Regions from separate parts of the Pseudorhizobium halotolerans genome, predicted to be linked through region 4. Evidence: predicted binding sites of a transcription regulator. Region 4 holds the regulator's gene; each other region holds the start of a gene.
The links. Region 4 encodes PhoB, which activates phosphate uptake and scavenging genes when phosphate is short. Its sites were predicted from a motif close to TGTCATNNANCTGTCAT; they were not measured.
Positions count from the first base shown of each region.

Region 1 (4,985 bases), on a different contig from region 4:
CGTTGTCGTGCAGGACCGACAGGTCCATGAAGGCTGAGCCTCTGGCCTTGAAATGCTCGGCCAGCCGCCGCACCAGAGCTTCGCCGACGCCGCCATGGCGAGCCTGCGGATCCACCGCCAGGCACCAGAGGGACGAGCCCCGCTCCGGATCGGTAAATGCACGCCGATGGTCGATGCCCGTGACGGTGCCGATGATCTCGCCCGAGACCTCGTCCTCCGCCACGAGGTAGGTGATCGAGCGATTGTCCCTGTTCGACCAGAAGAAGTCGGGCCGCACCGGAACCATTCCTCGCGACGCATAGATGCGGTTGACCGCATCCGCATCTGCCTCGGACGAGAGCCTGCGCACAAAGAAGCCGCGGGGCTGCTTGCGGCTGTTGCGATAGGTTGCCAGATCCAGACGATACGTGTGGGAGGGATCAAGAAAGAGCTCCTGCGGTGCAGCAGCGAGGACGACATGCGGATCGCTGACATAGACGGCTATGTCCCGCCGTTCCGGCGCTTCCTCGCGCAGGGCAGCCACCAGTTGAGCCGGATCCTGGAAGGTCTGCGCAAACAGCAGCCGCCCCCAGCCGCAATCGACCTGGGCCGCATCCTTCGCGAGATCAGCGTCCGCAGGGTGGCCTCCGCCTCTGGAGTAGTCCACCCGTTGGCGCTTGAGACGATGGGCAACCGCCTTCGCCGCGGGAAATCGGCCCGCCCTGTCTTCTGGTGTGGTCTTGGCCATCATCAGATCCCCTGCGTCTGCAGCCACATTTCGAGCAGCCCTACCTGCCAAAGCTCCGACCCGCGAAGCGGGGTGATATGATCAGAGGGGTTGTCGAACAGCTGGTTCAGGTAGTCCTTGCGGAAGATCCCGCGGTCGCGTGCAGCCTGCGACCCTAACGCATCGCGGACCATATCGAGATAGGGTCCGTCGACGTATTTCAGCTGGGGTACCGGGAAGTAACCCTTCTTCCGATCGATCACTTCCGAAGGTACGACGAGGCGTGCCGCGTCTTTCAGCACCCCTTTGCCGCCTTCCCGCAGTTTCTCTTCCGGCGGGATCTTGGCAGCCAGTTCAACGAGTTCGTGGTCGAGGAATGGCACGCGTGCCTCCAGGCCCCAGGCCATGGTCATGTTGTCGACCCGCTTCACGGGGTCGTCCACCAGCATGACCTGGCTGTCGAGACGAAGGGCGGCATCAACAGCCGTGTCCGCACCGGGGGAGCGAAGGTGGCGATCAACCAATTCGAAGCTGACGTCGCTCTCCGTCATCCACTCGCGATTGAGGTGCTGCGAAAGCTTGTCATGCGAGCGATCGAAAAATACCTTTGCATAGTCGTGGCTGACGTCGTTCGACTGTGCCAGCGGCGGATACCAGTGATAGCCACCGAAGACCTCATCTGCCCCCTGGCCCGACTGCACCACCCGGATATGCTTCGAGACCTCCTGCGACAGCAGGTAGAAACCGGCATTGTCATAGGAAACCATCGGCTCGGACATTGCCGCGAAGACACCCGGCAAGGCCTCCATGAGGCGCTCCGACGGCACAAAGATCTGATGATGATCCGTGCCGAACCTCTTGGCGACAATGTCGGAATAGACAAATTCGTCGCCCTTTTCTCCGTTCGCGGCTTCAAATCCGACCGAGAAGGTCATGAGGTCCTTCTGGCCCATTTCTGCCAAAAGGCCGACGATGAGGCTGGAATCCACCCCGCCGGAAAGCAGGACGCCCACCGGAACATCAGCCACCATCCGACGACGAACTGCCGTTCTCAGCGCGTCCAGTACGAGATCCCGCCATTCGGTCGAGGAAAGCTTGCTCAGCGATGGATCTCGCTGGTAGGGCGGCGCCCAATAGACGGTGTCTTCTTCGCGCCCATCAGCCTCGATGACGCGGATCGTCGCTGGCGGCAGCTTTTGGATACCGTTGACGATCGTGTGTGGCGGGGGCACTACCGCATGGAAGGTCATGTAGTGATGCAGCGCCGTCTTGTTGATCGAGGTGTCGATGTCGCCACTCTTCAGAAGCGCCGGAAGGAAGGAGGCAAACCGGATCGCACCTCCAGTCCGGGCAAAGTAGAGCGGCTTGATGCCGAACCGGTCCCTCGCCATGACGACCCGACCGCTGTCGCGCTCGTGAAGCACGAACGCGAACATGCCGTGAAAGCGCTTCACGCACTCGACTCCCCAGGCATGCCATGATTTCAGGATCACCTCGGTGTCGCCGTGCGAAAAGAAGCGATAGCCCTTGGCTTCCAGCTCGTTGCGGAGTTCGGGATAGTTGTAGATGCAGCCATTGAACGCGATGGTGAGGCCGAGATCGGCATCCACCATGGGCTGGCGAGCCTTCTGCGAGAGGTCGATGATGGACAGGCGCCGGTGGCCGAGCGCCGCATTGCCATGGATAACCAACCCGGAGCCATCCGGCCCCCGCGGCGCTATCGCATCCATCATTTTCGCCTGCACGAGGGGCGAGGGCTGTCCCCCATCAAAGCGCACTTCACCACAGATCCCACACACGGTTCCTATCAATCCTCTCTTGCTCTTGAATGGCCTGAAATAATACTAGATCTAATAGTTAGAGATCGAATGGATATGGTCAAGGCATGAATGTCGCGGCAAACGAGACGGATGGGAAAAGGTTGCAGACGGAAGCCCGGATGGTCGAGAAGGCAGTCCGGCGAATCGTCCGGGCCCACGATCTTCAATCACGGGCGCTTTCGAAGCGATGCGGGCTGACGGCGGCCCAACTCATCCTCATGAAGGGCATCATGGAGCTTGGGGAGGTAACCTCCGTGGCGCTATCCGTCTATGCTGACATCAGCCCGGCGACGCTGGTGACGATCCTGGACAATCTGGAGGAGCGCGGACTGATCCAGCGATACCGGTCCGGTACCGACCGGAGGATCGTCCACACGAGACTCACGCCGGAAGGTACTCGGCTGGTGGCGGAGGCGCCGGAGCCGATGGGCGACGTATTTCTGGAGAACTTCGCTGGCCTTCCCGCGCAGCAACGCCAGGCGCTGGCGCAGGCTGTCCTGCAACTGGCGGAGTTGATGTCTCCGGCCAGGTAGTGGTCCACTGATGGTCGTGGATTGCCCACAAAGCGACCGGCCTCCTATTGTTCACGAAATCCGATATCCTAACTTGTCTTGCGAAGGCTGAAGGAGGCAGCAATGACCATCACACGGGAAGAAATCCGGCAGGTCTTGGGTCCGGTCGACGACAATTTCGCGGCCGAGATCCTTGCAACCGGCGCAAGCTTCCAGGACCTGATGGAAGCGTGGACCTGGCTCAACAGTGACGAGGCGCTGATCAACGAAGGGCATCATCTGCCAAGCCCTCGCGTGGCAGAGCTTGTCGCCATGCTGGAGCCGGAGCAGGACGAAGACCACGGTTGAGATGGGGGCTGCCGCATCCGTCCCTCTGACGTGGCGCGCCAGAACCTTTGGCAACTGAGCGACGTCCACAGGTGGCAGAAATTTGGTGCAGCTTGAATTTCGTCACCAAACCGTCGCATAAGGCGCAAGTTGCGAACTGTTGAAGCCGATCGGCACGATCAGGCTTAGCGCAACCTCTCGATCGTATTGTCCCCGGAGCCTTGCATGATCCATCTGGCAGATAGCGCGCCTGTTGCTTCGGGCAATAACTCGGCTGTGTATCGCCACCCGGACGACCAGTCGATTCTCGTCAAGGTGGTGCGGTCCGAAGCCGCCAGGCGTCAGAAGGCCCGCTGGGGATTTCTGCGTGGCCGCCGTCGCCGCTTCTATCATCTGAAGAATTTCATGCGGGTTCTGGAGGAGCAGGTGGCTTATTACGCCGCCGAGGGACATCCTTCGCAGCATCTGGAAGAGGTGGTCGGTTTGGTCGATACCGACATCGGTCCCGGGCTTGCGGTTCGATGCGAGACCTTTCGGAGCGACATCGCGCCCACAGTCGCGAGCCTGATGAAGTCTCGGCGGTTGGACAGGAGCCTATTGCCGCTGCTGGATGAGTTCTTTGACTGGCTCGAGCGCAGTCCGGTTGTGGTCAACGAGCTAGGGATCGACAATCTCGTGCTTTCAGACCGGCTCCCGGGGCAACTCCGGATCGTCCTGATCGATGGTTATGGTGAAAACGCCGCAATTCCGTTGAAAAGCTGGTCGCAGTCACTTAATCGCTACGATAAGCGTCAGAAGGCTGAGAAACTCCGTGCGCGGTTGAACGCAGCGGCGCTGTCGGCCGAGGACGCTCTCGATCAATCACTGACTGCGAGCGGATAGGCGCTTTCGTCAGGCTTGACGATACTGCCGCCTCCAACCCGTTCCGACGAGTCCTAATGCATAGCGCCGACACCCCTCAGGTTATCATCTACGCGATAAACCTCGACCGCTCCCTGGAGCGCTGGGAGGAACTCTCGCGCGAGGCTGCTGCTCTGGGCCTGCCTGTCCAGAGGGTTGCGGCGATTGACGGCACTGTTGTCGAAGCAGAAGAACGGGTCGACGCGAACGAACCTGCCTTCATGCGCAACAACGGGCGTCATATGATCCCGGGCGAGTATGGCTGCTATCGCAGCCACATGAAGGCGCTCTCGACTTTTCTTGAGGCCGGGCTGCCTCAGGCAATCATCGTTGAGGACGACATCAGGCTTTCCTCGGATCTGCCACAGCGTGCAGCGGCGGCGCTCGCCGCGGTTCCGGGGGCGGACGTCATCAAACTGTTCAATCACCGCATGGTCGGTTTCAGGATCTATGCAACAAGCGATCGAGGCGACCGGATCGGCCGGGCCATTCACGGTCCCATGGGCTCAGCGGCCTGCTACGCGGTCACGCGCGCCGGTGCGGCGAAGCTGGTTGAGCAGATGAAGGTGATGGAATACCCGTTCGACATCGCTCTCGAGCGGGGCTGGGCGATAGGCGCGGAAGTCTTGACCGTGGACGAGGACGTCGTCACGTCCAAGCGATCGGCAAGCACTATCGCCAACCGAAGCGGCTACAAGGAGAGAAAGTTCGTCTGGTGGA
Region 1 is NZ_CABFWE030000005.1:1,593,186-1,598,170, forward strand. It holds gene ngg (N-acetylglutaminylglutamine synthetase) at 1-727, opposite strand, end outside; gene FN060_RS12745 (N-acetylglutaminylglutamine amidotransferase) at 730-2,505, opposite strand; gene FN060_RS12750 (MarR family winged helix-turn-helix transcriptional regulator) at 2,592-3,059, shown strand; gene FN060_RS12755 (hypothetical protein) at 3,162-3,386, shown strand; gene FN060_RS12760 (YrbL family protein) at 3,591-4,247, shown strand; gene FN060_RS12765 (glycosyltransferase family 25 protein) at 4,304-4,985, shown strand, end outside.
Region 1: the regulator PhoB is predicted to act here: its motif matches at 3,487-3,503, upstream of FN060_RS12760 (YrbL family protein).

Region 2 (4,985 bases), on a different contig from region 4:
AGGCTCCGCTGCAGCAGCGCGGCACGGTAGAGATGCGCGCGATCACCTCCGTTGAGGGTGAGCGCATCGAGAGCGCACCGGAATATCGTCGGATTGATGGCTGGACCTATCGGGATGGAGACGGCCGGCGTGACCGGGACCGTCGTGATCGCCTCGACCGTGACGACGACGATCTGCGCGTGATCATCTCGATCGACAACCGGACCATCGTTCGCAGCGATGACTCCCGCCGCTTCTATCGGGACGGAGGCGAAGTCTATTACGAGCGCCTGCCCGGCGAGCGCTATCGTGAAGTGGTAGAACGTCCCGGCGGCGTACAGGTGGTGACGATCCGCAACAGCTATGGCGTCGTCGTCCAGCGTTCGCGCATCATCGATGGTGAGGAATACGTGCTCTACTACGCTCCCGAACTCTATGAGGAAGAGGAGTATGTGTGGCGCGATCCCGGCCGGGAACTGCCGCCGATGCGCCTGACGGTGCCGGTCAGCGAATACATCATCGACACCTCCAGTGATCCGGATCGTGATTATTACGAGTTCCTGGAACTGCCACCGGTCGAGCGCGTCGAGCGTGTCTACTCGATCGACGAGGTTCGCTACTCCGCCCGTATCCGCGACAAGGCCCGACGGATCGATCTTGACACGATCAAGTTCGCCACCGGCAGCGCGGAAATCCCGATGAACCAGGCGACGTCGCTCCGCAAGGTCGCCGATGCGATGAAGAAGATCCTCGACGACAACCCGGCCGAGACCTTCCTCATCGAGGGACACACGGATGCGGTGGGATCCGATGAAAGCAACCTCATCCTGTCCGATGAGCGTGCCGACTCGGTCGCCGTGGTCCTCACGGATGCATTTGGCATCCCGCCGGAGAACCTGACCACCCAAGGCTATGGCGAACGCTTCCTGAAGATCAGGACCGAGGCTGCCGAGCAGGAGAACCGCCGCGTCACGATCCGCCGGATCACGCCGCTGGTGAAGCCGGTCGCGTCCAACCAGTAAGCGTACACTGACTCGAATTGAAAAGCCGCCGGAGCGATCCGGCGGCTTTTTCGCGTCTCGCTGATGCTTACCGTCAACGGAATGCGTTTGAGAACGGGATGGCCGTCATCTACTCCTTCAACGCAGGGAGGAAGAATATGATGGTAAAGAAAAGTGGACGCTGCCTGTGCGGGACGGTGTCATTCGTCACATCAGGGCCGCTGGAGGATCTGACCGCATGTCACTGCTCGCAATGTAGACGCCAGACCGGCCTCTACTACACGGCCACCAGGCTGAAGGTCGCCAACCTCAGGATCGCGGGAGAAGACGGCGTGCGGTGGTATCGCGCAAGCGCCCAGGCCCGGCGCGGCTTCTGCGCGACCTGCGGTTCGGCCCTGTTCTGGAAAGAGGATGATGCTGACGATATCTCGGTTCTCGCCGGTGCTTTCGACCAGCCGAGCAGCCTGACGATGGGCTGCCACATCTTCTGTGATGACAAGGCCGACTTCTATGACCTGCCTGATGACGGGCGCCCGCGCTATCCCGGCAGCCGGGGCGACTGAGGCAGGGCAGCCACGGGCTCGCCCGCCTCCGCTTCGTCGCCCTCAAGGCCGGGGAAGAAGCGTTCGCGGGAGAATTGGTCGCCGAAGATCATGTCGTGTTGCAGCAGCCGGTATTCCTGGAGGGGAGGCGGTGCCGCCTTCCGTCCATCCTGCCAGCCGGGGTGCGCCGAACCCTCGGCATCCACCAGCATGTAGCGGTCGATCACCGAGTAGTGCGCGGCGATCTTTCCGAGGAAGCCGGTGTAGAAGGGATCACTGAGGCCGGCGGACGTTACGATCTGGTGGGGGAGAAGCGCCGGACTGATCGTCCCGAGATCTTTTCTCGGCCCCGTCTTCGACGACCAGACGATCAGCGGCGTCTCGTGTTCCTTGAGCATGACCGGCAGAGGCGCGCGTCGGGCGGCGACGGCATCCTCCATATAGCCGCTTTCGACGAAGGCTTTCCCGAGCGGCGGAAGATGATCGCCGAAAAGGACGATGATGGTCTCGCGTGGCCGCGTCTTCGCCCACTCCATCAGCCGTGTCAGACTTGCGTCCGCTTCCCGGACACCCTCGGCATAGGTGCCCACCTGCTGCGTCGCAGCGGCCGAGAGGGTGCTGGCAAGTTCGACGTTTTCGGAAGGATAGCGCGTGGCTTCATAGGGGCCATGCCCCTGCAGGGTGACAGCAAACAGGAAGAGCGGCGCGGCACTTTCGTCACCGATACGCATGATCTGGTCGATCAGGGCTTCGTCGGATGCGAACCGGCCGCGCTTTTCCAGCTCAGGAAGCGCGTCCTGTGCCAGAAAACGATCGAAGCCGAGATGTCGGTAGACATTCTCACGATTCCAGAACCAGCCCTCGAAGGGGTGAAGGGCGACCGCTTCGTAGCCCTTGTCGCGGAAGAACCTCGCAAGCGAAGGAAGCGGGCGGCGGATATACTGCTGGTAGGGGATACTGCCATAGGGGAGGAAGGCGTTAGAGAAGCCCGTCAGTGCCTCGAACTCGACATTGGCAGTCATCCCGCCGAATTCCGGGGAGAAGACATTGCCGGCCTGATTTTGGCGAATGGTCGGCATCGGATCGGCCGTGAACTCCACCCCCGGCATCCTCGTCGGATCCCAGAGCGATTCGCTCATGACCACAATGACGTCCGCAGGCTGGCTCCGGCCTGCCACCGGGGAGGCGGGAGTGACGTCCCGGTCAACCTCCACCTGTGCGATCGCCGCTGCGTCATATCCTTTGGGAACCGAAACCTTCGACATGGGCGCATTGAAGGCAAATGCGACGAGGAAGCCGTTATGCCTGTAGTTTGCAGCCTGGTCCCACATCATCGGCCGGATCTTCAGCCGGTCGCGCAGCCAGGAATGGTCGGTATATTCCATCATGGGCGTAAAGCCGACGAGGAACGGCAGAGAGAAGACCAGGCGAAACAGGCGCGCGCGGGAGGAGAGCTTCGGAAAGCGGTTCCAGGCGAAGAAGCCGCAGTAAACAACGAGTGCCAGCACCAGCACTGTCACAAGGCCTAGCGTAACTGCCATCAACGGCTGGGCACTCGCCATGACCGGCAGGAGTTCCTTGATCTGGCGGGCAAAGAGGAGGTCGGACGGATAGAGCGGATCGGAAAGATATTGCTGCTTTTCGCCGGATAGGAAAGCGAGCGCGAGTGCGGCGGGAGCAATGAGAAGCATGGAACGGAAGGCGCGACCCATCAGCACGTCGAGGCCCAGCGCGATCATGAAGATGCCGGCGACTGTCGTCAGCCCAGGCATCGAAAAAAGGAACTGCGGAATCCTGTGAAGGGGCCGCCCGGCCAGCGATTCGACTCCTGCCACAAGCGCGACAGACAGCATCAGGAGAAGGAGAATGATCGCGCCATGATGAAGCGCGGGCGAGACGCGGCCAATATCCTTCTTCGGCAGATCTCCATGCTCGGCGGCTTCGGCCACAGTCGTACTCCATGCTAAGTCCTGTCATGAAGCCGTCACATAACTGTCATGAACGGGAGGTGAACCCGTTGAAGACGACAAGGTTGCATGGGGTCTGCCAACGATCGGCGGGCGTCGCCGTTGCTCGCTTTCCCAGGCTGCGGTAGATCTCGCACATGACCCAGAAAAATCCCGAAGCTCGCGCCCTTCGTATCGCCATCGCCCAGATCAACCCGACCGTGGGAGACGTGGTCCAGAACCTTGCAAAGGCACGCGAGGCAAGGGCCGAAGCCGCGCGCGAGGGCGCCGACCTGGTGATTTTCACCGAGCTCTTCATCTCCGGCTATCCGCCCGAGGACCTGGTTCTGAAGCCCGCCTTCCTGAGAGCCTGCCTTCAGGCGGTCGAGGCGCTGGCTGCGGACACGGCCGATGGCGGACCGGGCGTGGTCATGGGTTTCCCGCGGCAGGGAGAGCGCGGGCGACATAATTCTATCGCGGTGCTGGACGAGGGCAGGATCCTCGCCGTTCGCGACAAGGTCGACCTGCCGAACTATGGCGAGTTTGACGAGAAGCGGGTGTTCGTAGCTGGCGAGATGCCGGGGCCGGTAAACTTCCGCGGCATCCGCCTCGGTATTCCGATCTGCGAGGATATCTGGGGCGATCTTGGCGTCTGCGAAACGCTCGCCGAGAGTGGGGCTGAGATCCTGCTGTCACCGAATGGTTCGCCCTACTATCGCGGCAAGGTGGATGTGCGCCACCAGGTGGTGCTGAAGCAGGTGATCGAGACCGGGCTGCCGATGATCTACGCCAACCAGTTGGGCGGCCAGGATGAGCTTGTCTTCGACGGCGCAAGCTTCGGCTTCAATGGCGACCGGACGCTGGCATTCCAGATGAGCCAGTTTGAGTCCGCAATCACCGTCACCGACTGGCGCGGCGGGCCGGATGGATGGCGCTGTACGAACGGTCCGATGGCACGCCTGCCGGAAAAGGAGGAAGCGGACTATCGCGCCTGCGTCCTCGGCTTCCGGGACTATGTTAACAAGAACGGTTTCAAGTCCGTGGTCCTCGGCCTTTCTGGCGGCATCGATTCTGCCGTCTGCGCGGCGATTGCCGTCGATGCGCTGGGCGAGGAGCGGGTGCGCTGCGTCATGCTGCCCTATCGCTACACATCTGAGGAGTCGCTGAAGGATGCCGCCGACTGCGCCAGCGCGCTCGGGACGCGCTATGACATCGTCCCGATCGCCGACCCGGTCGAGGGCTTCCTGTCGTCGCTCGCGGAGCTCTTCGAGGGAACGGACGAGGGGATCACCGAGGAGAACCTCCAGAGCCGGACCCGCGGCACGATCCTGATGGCGATCTCCAACAAGTTCGGGTCCATGGTGGTGACGACCGGCAACAAATCGGAAATGTCGGTCGGTTATGCGACGCTTTACGGCGACATGAACGGTGGCTTCAACCCGATCAAGGACCTCTACAAGATGCAGGTCTATGCGATCGCCGACTGGCGCAACAAGCACATGCCGCCGAACGTGCTC
Region 2 is NZ_CABFWE030000005.1:551,888-556,872, forward strand. It holds gene FN060_RS07615 (OmpA family protein) at 1-1,001, shown strand, start outside; gene FN060_RS07620 (GFA family protein) at 1,139-1,543, shown strand; gene FN060_RS07625 (LTA synthase family protein) at 1,519-3,471, opposite strand; gene FN060_RS07630 (NAD+ synthase) at 3,627-4,985, shown strand, end outside.
Region 2: the regulator PhoB is predicted to act here: its motif matches at 3,494-3,510, upstream of FN060_RS07625 (LTA synthase family protein).

Region 3 (4,985 bases), on a different contig from region 4:
TCGGCGTCGCCTTCTCTCTCCTGTCGGGAATGGAGAGGGAGTTCATCATCGGCATGCGGGTCGTCATTGTCGCGTTCGTGCTCTGGCTCTGGCGCCGCACGCCGGGGGAACGTGGTTTCGCCCATCTCGGATTCACCCTCATCGTCGCAGGCGCGATCGGCAACCTGATCGATGGGTTCGTCTATGGCCACGTGATCGATTACATTCTCTTCTATACGCAGACCTGGTCTTTCGCCGTCTTCAACCTTGCCGACAGTTTGATCTCGATCGGGGCTGCCCTGGTCATCCTGGATGAGCTGCTGGGGTCGCGGAAGGCTGCCCGCGCCAGCGAGAGCGAGTAGAGATTTGTTAGCTTTGCAGGTGCAATGTTCGGGGAAACTGTGCCGGGCCATTTCCGATGCGTTTCCCCTTTGCCACCTTGAAGGATCGCCTGCCGCGGCTGCGTGACAGCTGCTCGGTCTTGATAGATCGCATTTCCGGCAGGCGGCTGCGTGACGCAGAAGCGGAAAGCGCCGCAAAATCCCGCCAGATTGCCACGGTCGTGCACGAACTGCGAACGCCGCTGAACGGCATCCTCGGCATGACCCATCTTCTCGGACAGACGCGGCTTACCGCCGAACAGCAGAACTATCTGAGCGGCATCCGCCAGTCGGGGCATGCGCTGGCCCAACTCGTAGAAGACCTCCTAGACTTCTCGACGCTCGAAGCGGGACGCTTTCGCCTCAACAACCGGACCGCCAGCATTCGTCAACAGATCGAGACAGTCGTGGAAATGCTCGCACCGCGCGCGCATGAGAAGGGCATAGAGCTCGCCGCGACGGTTGCTGCAGACGTACCGGAACTGCTTGAGTTCGATCCCGCCCGTCTTAGGCAGGTGCTTTTCAACGTGATCGGCAATGCCGTGAAGTTCACGGAACGCGGCGGCGTCCTGATCAGCGTCTGCACGGAAGGTTCCGACATCGTCATCGCCGTCGCCGACACGGGCCCCGGAATGAACGCCGATGCGCGGATGCGGCTGTTCCGTGAGTTCGAGCAGATGGGTGATGCCGCCCAGCGCAGTGGCGGAACAGGTCTCGGGCTTGCCATAGCGCTTCATATATTGCGCGAACTCGGCGGCAGTCTCTCGGCGGCGAGCGAGCCTGGCCTGGGCACCACCTTCACGATCCGTTTCCCGCTGAGGCTTGCGGAGGATGCGCCGGCGGGCGCTACCCGGCGAGGGAGCTTGCTGGAGCGCAATAGGGTGCTGTTGCTGGCACCAGCCGGGCCGGCGGCCACGGCAACCGTCGCGACGATTGAAACGCTGGGGGGGACCTGCCGCCATGTCGAGAGTACGGCGGATGCAGCCGAGCTGCTCACGGGCGATTCCGCGCTGACGCCCTTTACCGATCTCATTGTCGATCATCGGCTGGCGGCCCAGTCGGTAGGCGGTCAAGGCACCGGTCCGCTGCACCGCATCCTCCTCGTCAACCCGGAAGAGCGGGCCTCGCAGCCGCAGGAACTCTATGACGCATGGCTGATACGACCGCTGCGTGAGAAATCACTGATCGATGTCCTGTCCGGCCGCCTCAATGGTTCCCGGAGCCGTGAAGAAGCGAGTCTCCCGGCCGGATCGACAACGGAAGCGGTGAGCCCACCTGCAGTGTCGAGACTACATGTTCTTGTCGCAGAGGATGATCCCGTAGGAGCGAAACTGGTCAGTGCTGCTCTGAGGAAAAGAGGCCATCGGGTGGATATCGTCGACAATGCAAGATCGATTCTCGATCATGCCGTGATACCGGACGGTCGCCCCGATGTCATTATCACCGACCTTCACATGCCGGGCATGCCCACCATGGAGGCATTGTCGGAACTGCGGCGGCATGAAGGTTTGAACCGGCTTTCAGCCACGCCGGTCATCGTGCTTTCCGGAGATGCTTCAGGACAGTCGCTGGTCGGTTCGGAAGCACTCGACATAAGCGCGCGGCTCGGGAAGCCCACGGATCCTCAGCATCTGCTGCAACTGGTCGAACAGCTGGCCTCGCGTAAGGTGGCGCCAACGGAACTGCATTGACGGGCGGCTCTGCCCCAACCTATTGTGACACCCATTGTCATTTTTCTGTTGCGGGAAGATGATTATACGGCGGTGAGTTGAACCTGTGGGGCAAATCGCCATGGCGCTAGACCTTCTGAAGCATGACGTGAACGCGAACCCCAGCCAGACTTTGGTTCAGCAGCCGGCCGATGAGATCCTTGGACGGATCGGCAGCCTGGAAACGCGGCTTGCGCGGACGGCGCGTGAAGTGGATGCGGCACAGGCCGTCCGCTACCGCGTCTTCGTGGAAGAGATGAAGGCACAACTGCCCCCGGAGGCGATGCGCCTTCGCCGTGACGTCGATTCCTTCGATGCCATCTGCGACCACCTCCTCGTCATCGATCGCGCCATCAAAGGTGAGATCGAGGATCAGATCGTCGGCACTTACCGCCTGTTGCGCCATCAGGTGGCCATGTCCCATGGCGGCTTCTACAGCGCCTCGGAGTTCGAGATCGAGCCGTTGCTTGCGCGTCATCCCGACAAGCTGTTCATGGAACTGGGTCGCTCCTGCGTCCTGCCGGCCTATCGGACGAAGCGGACAGTAGAACTCCTCTGGCAGGGCAACTGGGCCTATGCGCTGAAGCACGGCATGGCTGCCATGTTCGGCTGCGCCTCCTTTCCAGGGATCCATCCGGAGGAGCATGCCCTGGCGCTGTCTTTCCTCCAGCACAATGTGGGTGCGAAGGGCGAATGGGCCGTAGCGGCGCGCCCGGACCTGCGCCGGGAGATGGACCTCGTGCCGCCTGAAGGGATAGACACGCGCAAGGCGCTGGCGGCCATGCCGCCGCTGATCAAGGGCTATCTTCGCCTCGGCGCCATGATTGGCGACGGCGCGGTGGTGGACGCGGCTTTCAACACGACCGATGTGCTGGTCGTGTTGCCGATTTCCGCGATCTCGAACCGCTACATCAACTATTATGGCGCCGATGCCGGACGTTTTGCCAGCTGACCGCTAACTTCCCGCGTTGTAGGCGGCGATCGCCGCCATGTTCACGATGTCGGAATCCTTGGCGCCCATCGACGTGATCTGCACCGATTTGTCGAGCCCGACCAGAAGCGGTCCGATCACGGTCGCCGCGCCCAGTTCCGCCAGCATGCGTGTCGAGATGGATGCCGAATGGATGGCCGGCATCACCAGGACATTGGCCGTGCCGGAGAGGCGGCAGAAGGGATACTGCTCCATCCGCTGCGGGTTGAGTGCGATGTCGGCGGCCATCTCGCCATCATACTCGAAGTCGACACGGCGACGGTCGAGGATCTTGACCGCCTCCCGCACACGCTCGGAACGTTCCCCCGTCGGCTGGCCGAAGGTAGAATAGGCGAGCAGGGCCACGCGCGGCTCGTAGCCCATGCGGCGCGCGACCCGGGCAGCTTCCACGGCGATGTCGGCGAGCTCTTCTGCCGTCGGCATATCGTGAACCGCCGTATCTGCGACGAAGACGGTCCGGCCACGGGACAGGGCAAGTGACACGCCGATGACGCGGTGGCCCGGCTTGGTGTCGATGCAGCGGCGAATGTCCTGCAGCGCCGTCGCGTAGTTCCGGGTCGTGCCTGTGACCATCGCATCCGCGTCGCCGACTGCCACCATGGTCGCGGCAAAGTGGTTTCGGTCGTTGTGGATCAGGCGCTGCACGTCCCGCAACAGGAAGCCCTTCCGCTGCAGGCGCTCATAAAGATGATCGATATAGGCATCTACGCGCGTCGAGATGCGTGCGTTGACGATCTCGATGTTCGGCCGTTCGAGGTCGATCCCTGCCTTTTCCGCGGTCGTGCGGATGACGTCGTCGCGACCGAGCAGGATGGCGGTGCCGAGCTGGTGATGGGCGAAAGAGACTGCGGCCCGCATCACCTGCTCCTCCTCGGCCTCGGCGAAGACGACGCGCTTGGGGAAGCGCCGCACGCGCTCGTAGATGCCCTGGGTCGTCGCCGCTATCGGGTCGCGCCGTGCCGATAGTTCCCGCGCATAGGCGGCAAGATCGGGAATATTCCCCTGTGCGACGCCGCTCTCCATTGCTGCTTCCGCAACCGCGACCGGAATGGCGGAAATCAGCCGCGGATCGAATGGCACGGGGATGATGTACTGTGATCCGAATATCGGCCGGTTGCCCTGGTAGGCAGCCGCGACATCATCCGGCACGTCCTCGCGCGCCAGGTTCGCCAGCGCCCGCACGGCGGCGATCTTCATTGCATCGTTGATTTGTGTCGCCCGCACGTCCAGCGCACCACGGAAGATATAGGGGAACCCGAGGACGTTGTTGACCTGGTTCGGATAGTCGGACCGGCCGGTCGCCATGATTGCGTCGTCGCGGATGCGGGCCACTTCCTCCGGCGTGATCTCCGGGTCGGGATTGGCCATGGCGAAGATGATCGGCCTGTCGGCCATCGAACGGATCATCTCCTCGGAGAAGGCGCCCTTCTGCGAAAGCCCGAACACGACATCCGCACCGTCCATCGCCTCCGCCAGCGTCCGCTTGTCCGTCTTGGCGGCATGAGCGGATTTCCACTGGTTCATTCCCTCGGCGCGGCCCTGGTAGATGACCCCCTTGGTGTCGCAGAGGATGATGTTGTCCGCGTTGAAGCCCATGGCCTTGATGAGCTCGACGCAGGCGATCGCGGCAGCACCGGCGCCGTTGCAGACGAGTCGGGTATTTTTGAGGTCCCGCCCAGTCAGTTCCAGGGCATTGACCAGGCCGGCGGCAGCAATGATCGCGGTCCCGTGCTGGTCGTCATGGAAGACGGGAATGTCCATCATCTCGCGCAGGCGGCTCTCGATGATGAAGCATTCGGGCGCCTTGATGTCCTCGAGATTGATGCCTCCGAAGGAGGGGCCGAGGAAGCGGACGCAGTTGACGAACTCGTCGACATTCTCCGTATCGACTTCGAGGTCGATGGAATCGACATCGGCGAAGCGCTT
Region 3 is NZ_CABFWE030000007.1:71,952-76,936, reverse strand. It holds gene lspA (signal peptidase II) at 1-341, shown strand, start outside; gene FN060_RS13250 (ATP-binding response regulator) at 398-2,050, shown strand; gene olsB (l-ornithine N(alpha)-acyltransferase) at 2,151-3,020, shown strand; gene FN060_RS13240 (NADP-dependent malic enzyme) at 3,024-4,985, opposite strand, start outside.
Region 3: the regulator PhoB is predicted to act here: its motif matches at 2,086-2,102, upstream of olsB (l-ornithine N(alpha)-acyltransferase).

Region 4 (4,985 bases):
AAAATGTTCTTCGAGGTGATCGAGAACGCCGACATGAAGCCGGACGAGGGTCTGAAGGCCGTCGGCGCCAATTGGCTGGAGCGGTCCTGGTTCGGGATGGTCCCGCAGGTCATGCCGAACTTCATGAGCTATTTCCTGCTGCGCCTGGAGATCAACGTGCGGGCCTCCACAATCATCGGTGCGGTCGGTGGCGGCGGAATCGGTGAGCTGCTGCGCCTTTCCATCGGCCAGGGGCATGAAGCCAAGACCCTGGCGATCGTCCTGCTCCTTCTCCTGACCATCATCGCCGTAGACCAGTTTTCCGCATGGCTGCGTCGCAGGCTGGTCGGCGACCAGGCATTTCAGACAATCTGAGCGAGGCTGCCATGACCGTTCTCAACACAGCCGAAATGGACGCGTTGGCGGCGCGCCATCCCGAGCTCCTGCACCGCTCTATCTGGCAGCGCTTCCGCATCCCGATCATCGCATCGGCGGCCATTCTCTACTTCATCTTCGCCTGGTGGTTCTTCGCTGTCGGCAAGGTGGTCGGCGGCGCGAACTGGGGCCTTGCAGGAAACTACCTCGCCGACTGGGTCTCCTACGAAATCCGGCCCGACATCGACATCGCCTCCGACGGATCCATGCAGATCACCTATCCGCGCTTCGATCCGATTGGCCCGAACCCCAATCCGGACTGGCTCGAGGCGAAACGCGAGACGGTAACGCGCAGGGTCGAGATGCCGGCGGCCGCTCCCTCCCAATCGGGCCAGGCCACATCGAGCTTCAGCTTCATGGCGCCCGCACCCGCCCAGCAGCCGGCCGCACCGGCGGCGCCTACTGTCGAGACACGAACCGAGGAGATCGTGACCGAAGCCGTCGTCCGCATGGGCTCCTCCCACACCATTGATGTCCAGCCGGACCGTGTCGTCCTCACGCGCGGCGGCGAAACGGTGACGCTGCTGCTCGATCGGGACGCAGAGGAAGTCCACGTCCAGGGCCCGCTTCCGGAATGGGTGGAACAGCGATCGATTGGGGGGCGGGTGACGGCGTTTTTCGGCTTCTCCGGATGGGTTGACGTCAGCGACGACCGCGTTCGCATCCGCAAGCGCTTCCTCGGCTGGGAGAACTTCCTCTTCGATACAAATTCCGCCTTCTTCGGCAAGTCGTCGGGCGAGATTGTCTCGCTGATCTTTACCGGCGAGCGGATCGACCCGGCTAGGTCCAACCTGTCGCTCGCCTGGAGCGACATCCTCTACAACCCGTCCTGGCAGCATCTCGACGTCTGGACGAAGCTCCTGCAGACCATCGTCATGGCCTTCATCGGCACGTTGTTCGCCATGATCGTCGCCTTTCCCCTCTCCTTCATCGCCGCCCGCAACATCTTCCGCAACCGGCCGGCGAACCAGCTGACGAAGCGCCTGTTCGACTTCCTCCGTTCGGTCGACATGCTGATCTGGGCGCTGTTCTTCACACGTGCCTTCGGCCCGGGGCCGCTCGCCGGCATCTCTGCCATCTTCTTCACCGACACCGGAACGCTCGGCAAGCTCTATGCCGAGGCGCTGGAGAACATTGACGACAAGCAGCGCGAAGGCGTCCGCTCGGTAGGCGCACCGCCGGTCACCGTCCAGCGCTACGGCGTCCTGCCGCAGGTCATGCCGGTCTTTGCCTCCCAGGCGCTCTACTTCTGGGAGTCCAATACCCGATCCGCGACGATCATCGGTGCGGTGGGAGCCGGCGGCATCGGCCTCAAGCTGTGGGAGGCGATGCGCACCAATTCCGACTGGGAGAACGTCGCCTACATGGTGCTGCTCATTCTCATCGTCATCTTCCTCTTCGACGGGATCTCGAACGCATTGCGCTCCCGGCTGATCGGCAGGGAGAGGTGACGGAGGCCTTTACGACCGAGCAATCCGAGCTTCCGACCGGCTTCGGTTTATGAAAACTCCAGAACCGCGCCGGGAACGGTCGCGGCTCTTTTCCTGCCACTCCTGTCCTCGGTTATCACCCTCCCCTCGAAATGCTGGCGCCCCCCAAAACGAGAAGAGCAGCCGCACTGCGGGCCGCTGCTCTGAGGTCTTCGGATCGCGTTCCGGGATGCCGGGCGCCTAGCCCTCTAGGGAGTAGCCGGCGCCGCGGACCGTGCGGATTACGTCGGGCATGTTGGAGAAGTTGAGGGCCTTGCGCAGCCGGCCGACATGGACGTCCACCGTACGCTCGTCGACATAGATGTCATGGCCCCAGACGCCATCGAGCAGCTGCGCCCGAGAGTAGACGCGTCCCGGTGCCGACATCAGGAATTCCAGCAAGCGGAATTCGGTCGGACCCAACCGCACCTCCCGGCTCTTGCGGTGAACGCGATGGGTTTCACGGTCGAGCTCGATATCGCCGCAACGGAGCACGGTTGATAATACCTCGGGCTTGGCACGCCGGAGCATCGCCCTGACGCGAGCCATCAGTTCGGGCGTCGAGAACGGTTTGACCACATAGTCGTCGGCGCCGGTCGCCAGGCCGCGAACCCGCTCGCTCTCCTCACCGCGCGCCGTCAGCATGATGATCGGCAGGCGCTCGGTCTCGCGGCGCTGGCGCAGGCGACGGCAAAGCTCGATCCCGGATACGCCGGGCAGCATCCAGTCAAGAATGAGGAGGTCCGGAACGCGCTCCTGGAGGCGCAGTTCGGCCTCGTCCCCCTTGACGATGGTTTCAACCTCGTAGCCTTCGGCCTCGAGGTTGTAGCGGAGAAGGACGCTGAGGGCCTCCTCGTCCTCTACGACGGTGATCTTTGGCTGCATGAAAAGGCTCCGCGATCCTAGTCGTCGCTCAGGACGGCGCTCAGCGTGTTGGACCGGTCATCCTTTGGCCGCTCACCCTCCGGCTGCGAGCCGGTCGCCATGTAGTAGATCGTCTCTGCGATGTTCGTGGCATGGTCGCCGATGCGCTCGATGTTCTTGGCGCAGAAGAGCAGATGGGTGCAGCTCGTGATGTTGCGCGGATCCTCCATCATGTAGGTGAGGAGCTCGCGGAACAGCGAGGTGTACATGGCGTCGATTTCCTCGTCGCGCTCGCGGATGGCTTCCGCCTTCTCAGCCGAGCGCGTGACATAGACGTCGAGCACTTCCTTGAGCTGGACCAGCGCCAGTTCCGACAGATGCTCGATGCCACGTGCAAGGTTGCGCGGGATGCCCGTTTCCTGGACCGCGATCACCCGCTTGGCAGTATTCTTGCCGAGGTCCCCTACCCGCTCCAGGTCAGCCGCGATGCGAAGCGAGCCGATTACCTCGCGGAGGTCGGCCGCCATGGGCTGGCGCTTGGCGATCGTCACGATGGCCTTCTCGCCGATCTCGCGTTCCGCGTGATCCAGGATCACATCGTCGGAAATCACCTTCTGGGCAAGTGCGGTATCGGAATTGACCAAGGCGCGAACCGCGTCGCCGCACATCTGCTCGGCAAGGCCGCCCATCTCGGAAATCCGGCGGGCCAGGTATTTCAACTCCTCGTCGAAAGCCGACGTGATGTGGGATGATGGCATGATCCAGTTCCTCAGTGTCTTGGTAGCGCGCGGTCCACCGCGGATCAGCCGAAGCGACCCATGATGTAGTCCTGTGTGCGCTGGTCGTTCGGGTTGGTGAACATCTTGTCCGTGTCATCCTCTTCGACGAGGTGGCCAAGATGGAACATTGCGGTGCGCTGCGACACGCGGGCAGCCTGCTGCATGGAATGGGTAACGATGACGATCGAGTAGTTCGCCCGCAATTCGTGGATCAGTTCCTCCACCCTTGCGGTGGCGATCGGGTCAAGTGCCGAACAGGGCTCGTCCATGAGGATGACTTCCGGCGACACAGCAACTGCGCGGGCGATGCACAGGCGCTGCTGCTGCCCGCCCGAAAGACCCGTCCCGGCCTCGTGAAGGCGATCCTTCACCTCGTTCCAGAGGCCTGCCTTCTGCAGGCTGCTTTCGACGATCTGATCGAGATCGGCCTTGGAGCGAGCGAGGCCATGGATGCGGGGACCGTAGGCAACGTTCTCGAAAATGGACTTCGGAAACGGGTTGGGCTTTTGGAAGACCATGCCGACGCGCGCACGCAGTTCCACGACATCAATGTCCGGGTCCTGAATGTCCTGGCCGTCCAGCGTGATCTTGCCGGTCACACGGGCATTCGCGATCGTGTCGTTCATGCGGTTTAGGCAGCGCAGGAAGGTCGACTTGCCGCAGCCGGAGGGTCCGATCAGGGCGGTGACGGTGTTCTTGCGCACGCCGAGGTTGACGTCGAACAGCGCCCGCTTGTCACCGTAGTAGACGGAGACGTCCTGGCCAATCATCTTGTAGTCGATCTCGTTCATCTTCTTTACCAAGGCTTCTTCAGTGGCGGCTTCCGACAGGATGTTCATCGCTCTGTTCTCCATTACCACCGGCGCTCGAAGCGGCGACGCAGTATGACTGCGACAAGGTTCATGACGAGCAGGAATACCAGCAGGACGATGATCGCACCGGATGCGCGCTCCACAAAAGCAGGGTCGCCGCGCTGCGTCCAGTTGTAGACTTGGACAGGCAGAGCCGAAGCGGGATCGAAAAATCCTTCCGGAGGTGCCGCGGGATATTCGCGCACGAAGGCGACCATGCCGATCAAAAGCAGCGGTGCCGTCTCACCGAGCGCCTGGGCAAGTCCAATGATCGTGCCGGTGAGGATACCGGGCATGGCCAGCGGCAGGACGTGGTGGAATACAGACTGCATCTTGGATGCACCGACGCCCAGCGCTGCATCGCGTATCGACGGAGGGACTGCCTTCAGGGCAGCCCGGGTGGCGATGATGATGGTCGGCAGCGTCATCAGCGTCAGCACCAGCCCGCCGACGATCGGCGCCGACTGCGGCAGCCCGACGAAGTTGATGAAGGCGGCAAGCCCCAGAATACCAAAGACGATCGAGGGTACGGCCGCAAGATTGGCAATGTTTACCTCGATCAGATCGGTGAAGCGGTTTTTCGGCGCAAATTCTTCAAGATAGATCGA
Region 4 is NZ_CABFWE030000004.1:187,274-192,258, reverse strand. It holds gene phnE (phosphonate ABC transporter, permease protein PhnE) at 1-354, shown strand, start outside; gene phnE (phosphonate ABC transporter, permease protein PhnE) at 366-1,865, shown strand; gene phoB (phosphate regulon transcriptional regulator PhoB) at 2,085-2,768, opposite strand; gene phoU (phosphate signaling complex protein PhoU) at 2,786-3,505, opposite strand; gene pstB (phosphate ABC transporter ATP-binding protein PstB) at 3,550-4,365, opposite strand; gene pstA (phosphate ABC transporter permease PstA) at 4,380-4,985, opposite strand, start outside.